2 regions of the Prochlorococcus sp. MIT 1327 genome follow, and region 1 is predicted to be linked to the other one. Evidence: predicted binding sites of a transcription regulator. Region 1 holds the regulator's gene; the other holds the start of a gene.

Region 1 (4,410 bases):
CGAGAACGACAGCACTCACCCAAAAGACAAAAGAGTTGCCAAACTGTCCCCATCCACCAAGATAATCACCTGAGGTATTCACCTCCACCTCAGGAGGTGCGGATTTTGGCTGCTTGTCTGACATACGTGGGGGATGAGATCAGTAGCTTCACTCTATCAATGTCTACAAAATCAAAAAGATCTGTTGAGAGCAGACATGCATTCAACAGATCTTTTTCGTTCAAATCCTGGCGAGAGTGACGCGTTCTGGCTGATGTTGATATTTACCCTGGCGATCGCTGTAGGTGGTATCGCAGGGATCACCCTCGAAGAAAAGAAGCTGACAAATGCCTTCATTGGCATAGATACGGCAATCAGCTCCAGAACTATTGCTGAATTCAAGCGTGAGATGCCCTTCCCAACTGGCTTCGGCGGGAGTCGTATTAACGATGATACCAAGGCGAGCATAGGTACTCTTACCTAGGCAAATGACAGTGATATTTGATGGGACCTTCATCTTCTCCAGCGCCACACCGAGACCATAAGAATGAGCCGGCAGGATGAAATACTCGCCATCCTCGTCCTGATGCAAAGGGGTGGATTCGAGATTTGCAGGATTAAATCGCTTCGGATTCATCACCGTGCCTGGTACATGGCGAAAGATCAAAAACTCCTTCGCAGAGAGCCTTAGGTCATAACCAAAGGAAGAACAGCCAAAGCTCAGTACAGGCCGTTGATGCTGCTCAGGATCAAGATGTCGAATCAGTCCGGCTTGAAAGGGTTCAAGCATCCCTGCTGCGGCCTGTTCGGTGATCCAACGATCGTTTTTAAGCATTAGAAACCACGACGCAACTCAGTGACCTGATCAGCCATTGCCATCAGGATCGATGGCATGACTGAGCCAGTCAAGATGACATCCATCGACCCGGGGCGCTGTTCCAGAGTTGATAACACATCAGCTTCATCGAGATAACCAAGAGCAATCGCCAGACCAACCTCATCCAACACCATTTGATCCAAATCACTCGCCAAGATGCGATCCCGACATTCATGCCAAATGGCCTCCACGGCCTCAGGCGCGCTGGAGTCAAGGGCAAGCGTTGAAGCAGGCTCAGATAGACAGCCAGGAACCGCCGGGCGCAGCCACTCAAGTCGCCCACATAGGCGCACACGCCCATCTGGGCCTTGGTCTACTCCTCCCTTGAGGAACTGAGCCACCAACACACGACTTCCCAGCCCAGCCGCTCTTAACGCCTGACTCAAGACAACAGAAAAACTGCCTCGATAGGGGGCTGTATAAACCTGAAGCTGCCCTTCAGGAGCTACCAGATGCAGCAAACGCCTATCAGCAACTACTGCCAAAGACCGACTCCCATCACTCTCCTGCGAGCGATGGTCCGTCATGCACGGATCCACGGAGCGATGACTAGGGCTCAGGCTGGCAGTCATAAAAGTCTCAATCGCCCCGACAAAACCAGCAGAAATCAAATGTAGCGGTGGGAAGCTGCTTAACAAGGCTCTTGACACTATCCATGGTGTAAAAGCACCTGTTTCTGCCAGGCTCAGTTCATCTCAACCACCAACAGCACGATGCTCACATCCCCCCAGCCACGTGCTGACGGCCGCCTTGCTGACGTGATGCGGCCCCTTCAGATCACATGGGATCCAATGGGCTTTGCCCTCAGTTCGTTAATCATCCGCACTGGTCGCACCGCAGTGCTCTGCAGTGTTTGCGTTGAAGAAGGTGTACCCCGCTGGCGCAAAGGCCAAGGCAAAGGCTGGCTCAGCGCCGAGTACCGCCTTCTGCCTGGGTCTACACCGCAAAGACAGAACCGTGAACTGCTCAAGCTTTCCGGACGCACTCAAGAAATTCAACGCCTCATTGGCCGCAGCCTGCGCGCCGTGATCGACATGGCCGCTCTTGGGGAAACCACCCTGCGAATTGATTGTGACGTCATTCAGGCCGATGCCGGCACACGTACAGCCTCCATCACCGGCGCTTGGATTGCCTTAAAACGAGGCTGCGATCGCTTGCTAGAACAAGGGCTGCTCACGCATCAACCCGTCATCGAGCAAGTTGCTGCAGTATCCGTTGGTTTAGTGGAGAGTTATCCCCTTCTCGACCTCGACTACAGCGAAGACTCCAGGGCTGATGTGGATCTAAACGTGGTAATGGGCTCCAATGGGCACCTATTGGAGCTGCAGGGCACCGCTGAAGGGGCTCCATTCAGCAGGAATCAACTCAACGACTTGCTGAATCTGGCAGAACCCGGCCTGCAACATCTACAAGCCTTCCAACGTTCGGCATTAATGCAAGAAGACTAAAAACCGTCACCATTGCTACATGGTGGTGGAGGTCCACTCCCTAACTTCATATTTCTGCCGTTTGCTGCGCAGCCATGGCCGGCGTCATCCGCGGCTTCAGCCGTTACGCCCAGCAACCCTATGTTCAAGGGTCAGGAAGTATGGCCAACTCGCCTGCTCCACCCCAGAAAACCCTGCTGGAAGTCATCCGTGAACTGGATGGCGCCAGCAACGAAATGGTGGAGCGCTCCAAAACCATCTTCTTTCCTGGCGATCCTGCCGAAAAGGTTTATCTCATTCGACGCGGCGCCGTTCGGCTATCTCGGGTCTATGAATCTGGTGAAGAGATCACCGTGGCATTGCTGCGTGAAAACAGCCTATTTGGAGTGCTCTCTCTACTCACAGGCCATCGCTCGGACCGTTTTTATCACTCCGTAGCCTTCACCCGAGTGGAAATGATCACAGCGCCAGCCACCTCAGTTCGCCAAGCGATCGAAAACGACACCAGCGTGGGGTTACTTCTGCTGCAGGGTCTCTCAAGTCGGATCTTGCAAACCGAGACCATGATCGAGACCCTCACTCACCGCGACATGTCATCAAGGCTTGTGAGTTTCCTGCTAGTCCTCTGCCGGGATTTCGGGGTTCCAGGGGAACAAGGAATCACCATTGACCTACGCCTCTCACATCAGTCCATCGCTGAAGCAATCGGCTCGACTCGCGTCACCATTACTCGCCTGTTGGGAGACCTGCGCAATTCAGGTCTAGTGCAAATCGATCGCAAGAAAATCACCGTTCTTGATCCGATTGCCCTTGCTAAAAAATTCAACTGATCCCCGTCCCAGTCCAGGATGGTGAAACGGGTTGACACTATTCCTGATCCCACCCGCCCATTTTCGTGACCGGCTGGCTGCTGATCCTCTCCCTACTCGTCCTCGGTGGTGTGCTCTCCACCCTCGGCGATCGACTTGGCAGCCGTGTAGGCAAAGCAAGGCTGAGCCTGTTCAATCTCAGACCGCGAAGGACAGCCGTCTTCATCACCGTTCTCACTGGCAGCCTGATTAGCGCCCTGTCCCTAGGACTGATGCTGCTGGTCAGTCGACAACTGCGAGTAGGACTTTTTGAACTGGATGACCTTCAGGCCAAACTCCAACAAAGTCGTGATGCCCTCAATTCAAGTCGGTCGGCCCAGTTCAATGCCGAGCTTGATCTCAAGCAGGCCAGGTCGGACAGCAATCAGGTTCAGAATGAACTGAAGGAAGCCAAAAAGCGAGCTACTGCCCTTCGCAACGAACTCGCACCACTACAAAAACAAAGGCAACAGCTCGAGGCGGAACGAGCTCGTCTCAGTCGCGACATTTCCAAAAAAGATGCCGACATCCGCCGAACGGAAGTTGAACTAGCCAATGTTCGCAGCAGGATTAGCGCGGCTGAAAAAGAACTGAAGCAGCTCGAGACCAACCTCATTGCCTTACGTCGAGGGGATGTTGTGCTGAGCAGTGGGCAGCAACTTGCTGCAGCCACCCTGCGGCTCGATAACCCCAGCCAGGCGAAAGCCGTCATCGACCGCCTACTTCAGGAAGCAAACCTGGAGGCTTTTCGACGCGTACGTCCCGGTGAAGAAGCCAATCGACAGATCCTGCTCGTGCCACGCACCGATATCAACCGCATCGAACAGATCATCCGAAAGCCAGGCACCTGGGTGGTCTATGTGCGCTCTGCCGCAAACGTGTTGCGTGGTGAGAACGTGGTATATGCCTTCCCGGATGCTCGCCCAAATATCAACATCGTCCGACAAGGCGAAGTTCTCGCACGAACGACTCTTGACCAAAACGAGAAGAGCAGCGAAACCGTGCGCAACCGACTTAGCCTCCTGCTTGCATCAACTCTGGCAGAGGTAAAAAGACGCGGATCCCTCAGTTCAGGACTGCAGTTCGATGGCAGTGAGATGAACCGGCTCGGCAAGGCATTACTGAACCGTTCTCAAGAGCGGATTGAGCTAGAAGCCGTGGCACTCCGCAACAGCGATACAGCCGATCCAGTAGCAGTTGTCCTGCAGCCCGTGGGTGGTCCTTGGACAAAGATTCCCGAAGACAAACCATGACAAAGCTTGTGGCCATAGATCCTGGT
Region 2 (4,410 bases), 680 kb from region 1:
ACCTTGAGGCGGCGGCGCCACATCAGGCAAAGCACTCAGCGCTGGTAAGGGGCCTCGATTGCTTGTTGTTGCGAACCACTGACAAAGTCGAGCACTGGCCTGCTCCAGAAAAGTCTGCAGTTCTGGATCGAAACGGTCAGGCTTGGCAAAGGGCGCCAAGGTCGCAGTCGGCTTTATCTGGGGAGTGCCAGCCAAAAACGCTCGTCATACAAGTTCCATTCTCCCTCCTGATGGCATTGTTTGATCAGGAGCTGCCACTTAGCGGTGCCTTTAGCGAAACCTCTTGAACTCACCAACATGCAATGCCGCTGTTGGATGTTGCGGCTACTGACTCGAGCAAAACAACTCGGCGGTCTTGGAGAAGTTCCTGTGAGTGCCGTTGTGCTGGATGCCGATGGCCGTTGTATCGGACATGGCAGCAACCAAAGGCATCGAGGACGTGATCCATTAGGCCATGCAGAACTGATCGCACTCCGACAGGCTGCCTGGCTCAGACGTGATTGGCGATTTAATGACTGCACCCTGATTGTCACTCTGGAACCCTGCCCGATGTGCGCGGGAGCCCTAACACAAGCGCGCATGGGCCAGGTGATCTTTGCTGCACACGACCCCAAGCGAGGCGGGCTTGGTAGCACAATCAATCTGGGGGACCACCCCAGTGCGCATCATAAAATGCGTGTTCTAGGCGGTGTGATGGAAGTTGAAGCCAGGCAGCAGCTAGAAGCCTGGTTCAAGCAGCAACGGCAACGTTTTCACGAAAACGAGGTAACTCTGACTCGAACAGATTGAGCAACAGCTCAACGTTTTTAGGGGTGGAGTTGTATCCCATCAAGCCAATCCTCCAGATTTTGCCAGCCAGGCTTCCTAAGCCACCGCCGATTTCAATGCCGTGCTCATTCAGCAAATGCAAGCGGAAGGCATTGCCATCCACTCCATTTGGAATGCAAACAGTTGTGAGTGTGGGCAAACGCAAGGCTTCAGGTACATGCAACTCCAAACCAAGACTCTCGAGGCCTGCCCAGAGCGCTTCGGCATTGCAGCGATGACGATCCCAAGCGTTTTCAAGGCCCTCATCCGCAAGTAATCGCAGGGCTTCACGCATGCCAAAGTTCATATTCACCGGTGCAGTGTGGTGATAGACCCTGTCGCTTCCCCAATACTGATTAAGCAGCGAAACGTCTAGATACCAATTGGGCACCTTGCTACTACGGGCCGCAAGCTTCTCTTCGGCACGGGGCCCCATGGTGAAAGGACCAAGACCAGGAGGGCAGCTGAGCCCCTTCTGGCTGCAGCTGTAAGACAGATCGACCTTCCATTGATCCAGAAAAACCGGCACAGCGCCTAAGGAGGTGACCGTATCTAGCAGTAAAAGGCAATCGTGCTTATGGCAAAGATCGCCGACACCATCCATTGGCTGACAAACGCCAGTGGATGTTTCTGCATGCACGAGAGCCAGAATTGCAGGGCGATGCTCGATCAAAGCTGCTTCTAGCTCTGCAAGGGAAAAGGCTTCTCCCCAAGGTTTTTCAATCAACTGAACATTGGCTCGATATCGAGCAGCCATATCGGCAAGGCGATTGCCGAAATAACCGTTTACCGCAACCAATACCGTGTCACCAGGTTCAACGGTATTGGTCAAGGTCGCCTCCATGGCGGCACTACCAGTACCGCTCATCGGCAGTGTGAATCGGTTGTCGGTCTGCCAGGTGTAGCGGAGCAACTCCTGAACCTCACCCATTAATTCCAGATAAAGGGGATCAAGGTGGCCGATCGGAGAGCGCGCAAGTGCCTGAAGCACCTTGGGATCGGCATTTGAGGGTCCAGGCCCAAACAGCAAGCGGGTAGGCGTGGCAATCGGTTCGAGAACCGTCTTATGAGATTGGTCAACCTGGGGAAGGGTTTGCGTCGTCGCCAAGGCCCTTGGTTAGTTCAATTGTTTAGAGCCTAAGCAGTCAACCTTCATCCCCGGGACTTTTTTTGAGGGATTGCAACGGCAACCAAGCAGGTCAATCAATAACGACAGCAATGAAAAAATAGTGATTTGTTTTCGAATCTATTGGCAGCAGAAGGGAAGTAAGTCAAAAAACGCTAGCTCGTCTAGCAAAGTCCCTTTGAAGCCTGATCCGTCGTCATTGGCTCAATACTGATGCCCATTGACTGAAAGCAGGCTTCAAAATCGTTGATGCAGATCGAGCGAAGGCTGAAAGAAGATGGTTGTAGCAACCAATCAACCCTGTGATGAGATCAGCCATTGAGGACGACTGGAAGACTTGGACGAGTTGAGGGATATCGAAGCTAAACAATCAAAATCAGTGATCCAGCCATAAAGCTCTCCCAGCCTTAGATCAGCTCAAGCTGACAGAAACGGTTACGGAATCCACCCAGAAAGAAAACAAGGCTTCAGCAGAAGGTACCTGCTGCTACAAAAAGAAGGCCATGCGGCTGATTACGGTCGCTTTATTATCGCCGGCTCGGCCTCATCTTCGCCATGGGCAAATCACCCCAAGACGTCCTCCGCCAGATCAAGGACGAGGGCATTGAACTGATTGACCTCAAGTTCACTGATCTGCACGGCAAGTGGCAGCATCTCACCGTTTGTTCGGACTTGATTGATGAGGAAGCCTTCACTAATGGCTTGGCTTTCGATGGATCTTCCATTCGTGGATGGAAGGCCATCAACGAATCAGATATGGATATGGTTCCTGACGCCAGTACGGCCTGGATCGACCCCTTTTATCGCCACAAGACTCTTAGCTTGATCTGTTCCATTCGGGAACCTCGTAGCGGCGAGCCCTATGCCAGATGCCCCAGGGCGCTTGCCCAAAAAGCCCTCGGTTACTTAGCCGGCACTGGCCTAGCCGATACAGCCTTTTTTGGTCCTGAGCCCGAGTTTTTCATCTTTGACGACGTCCGCTACAACTCCGGTGAAGGTGGTTGCTTTTACAGCGTTGACACGATTGAGGCCCCTTGGAATAGCGGTCGCATCGAAGAAGGCGGCAACCTTGCCTACAAGATCCAACTCAAGGAGGGCTACTTTCCGGTTCCACCCAACGACACCGCCCAGGACATCCGTTCCGAAATGCTGCTGCTGATGGGGCAATTAGGAATCCCGATGGAGAAGCACCACCATGAAGTTGCTGGTGCTGGCCAACATGAATTGGGGATGAAGTTCGCTGAGCTGATTGAAGCTGCGGACAACGTGATGATTTACAAGTACATCGTTAGGAATGTTGCTCGTAAGTACGGTAAAACGGCAACGTTTATGCCCAAGCCGGTGTTCAACGACAACGGCACCGGGATGCATGTTCACCAGAGCCTCTTTAAAGGAGGCCAGCCCCTCTTCTTTGGAGAAGGCACCTATGCCAACTTGTCACAGACGGCTCGCTGGTATATCGGTGGCATCCTTAAGCATGCTCCCTCCTTCCTAGCTTTCACCAACCCCACAACCAATAGCTACAAGCGTTTGGTGCCAGGTTTTGAAGCTCCTGTAAACCTTGTTTATTCCCAGGGCAACAGGTCTGCAGCTGTTCGCATTCCGCTCACTGGCCCAAACCCGAAAGCCAAGCGTCTTGAATTCCGCCCAGGCGATGCCTTGGCCAATCCTTATCTAGCTTTCAGCGCGATGATGATGGCGGGGGTTGACGGCATTAAAAACCAAATTGACCCTGGCGATGGTTTCGATGAGGATCTATTTGAACTACCAGCAGAACGCCTTGCCAGCATCCCCACAGTGCCAGCTTCACTTAATGGTGCGCTCGAAGCATTAAATTCAGACAAGAACTACCTCATGGAAGGGGGAGTCTTCACTGAAGACTTCATTAACAACTGGATTGACATCAAATACGAAGAGGTGCAGCAATTGCGTCAAAGGCCTCATCCCCATGAGTTCACCATGTATTACGACGCTTGAGGGAAGGTGAAAAGATCACCATCTGTTTGAAAAAATAGGAAAAGTTATTCGTTTAAACTAATTTTCAAGTCCCCGCATCCAAGCGGGGACTTTTTCATGGCCTAGCATTCAGGAAAGTTTGGCTTGTTTTATAGAAGATGTTCTCCGAAGAACTTTGACTATGCAAAGAGATTGGAATTTAATGGTAGAAAATTTATGAGTTAGACATGCATTGATAAGATATTGGGGCGCTAAATTGTTAGCATTAGTGTGTAAATAGTAAGCCATTCAAAATTAATGTCAGCCGCATCTTGCAGCAGAAGATGAGACGGAGTATTCATTCTTGTAGTTCAAGCTAAATGACTAAGTAGAATCCCATGAGCTCTTATGAGTTGCAGCCATTAAGTAATGGCCAAGCTTCAAAAGAAACGTCTTCGTAGTCAATGGTAGAAACTGCTAATAAATCATCCAATACTGCGTATACGGTTGTTTGCATGAACAGCTTTACGGCTTCAAGTAGA

What was found. Region 1 encodes NtcA, which controls nitrogen genes in cyanobacteria. Its sites were predicted from a motif close to GTANCNNNNGNTAC; they were not measured.
Region 2: a site for NtcA is predicted at 2,411-2,424, ahead of glnA (type I glutamate--ammonia ligase). Genes of this name have one in related genera too.

The regions. Positions count from the first base shown of each region.
Region 1 is NZ_CP138972.1:721,622-726,031, reverse strand. Features, by position in the region: gene SIB80_RS03485 (hypothetical protein) at 1-124, opposite strand, end outside; gene dcd (dCTP deaminase) at 221-814, opposite strand; gene SIB80_RS03475 (cob(I)yrinic acid a,c-diamide adenosyltransferase) at 814-1,428, opposite strand; gene rph (ribonuclease PH) at 1,570-2,304, shown strand; gene ntcA (global nitrogen regulator NtcA) at 2,379-3,113, shown strand; gene SIB80_RS03460 (DUF3084 domain-containing protein) at 3,179-4,384, shown strand; gene SIB80_RS03455 (resolvase) at 4,381-4,410, shown strand, end outside.
Region 2 is NZ_CP138972.1:1,397,825-1,402,234, forward strand. Features, by position in the region: gene SIB80_RS06825 (pyridoxal phosphate-dependent decarboxylase family protein) at 1-195, opposite strand, end outside; gene SIB80_RS06830 (nucleoside deaminase) at 298-789, shown strand; gene SIB80_RS06835 (pyridoxal-phosphate-dependent aminotransferase family protein) at 731-1,915, opposite strand; gene glnA (type I glutamate--ammonia ligase) at 2,489-3,910, shown strand.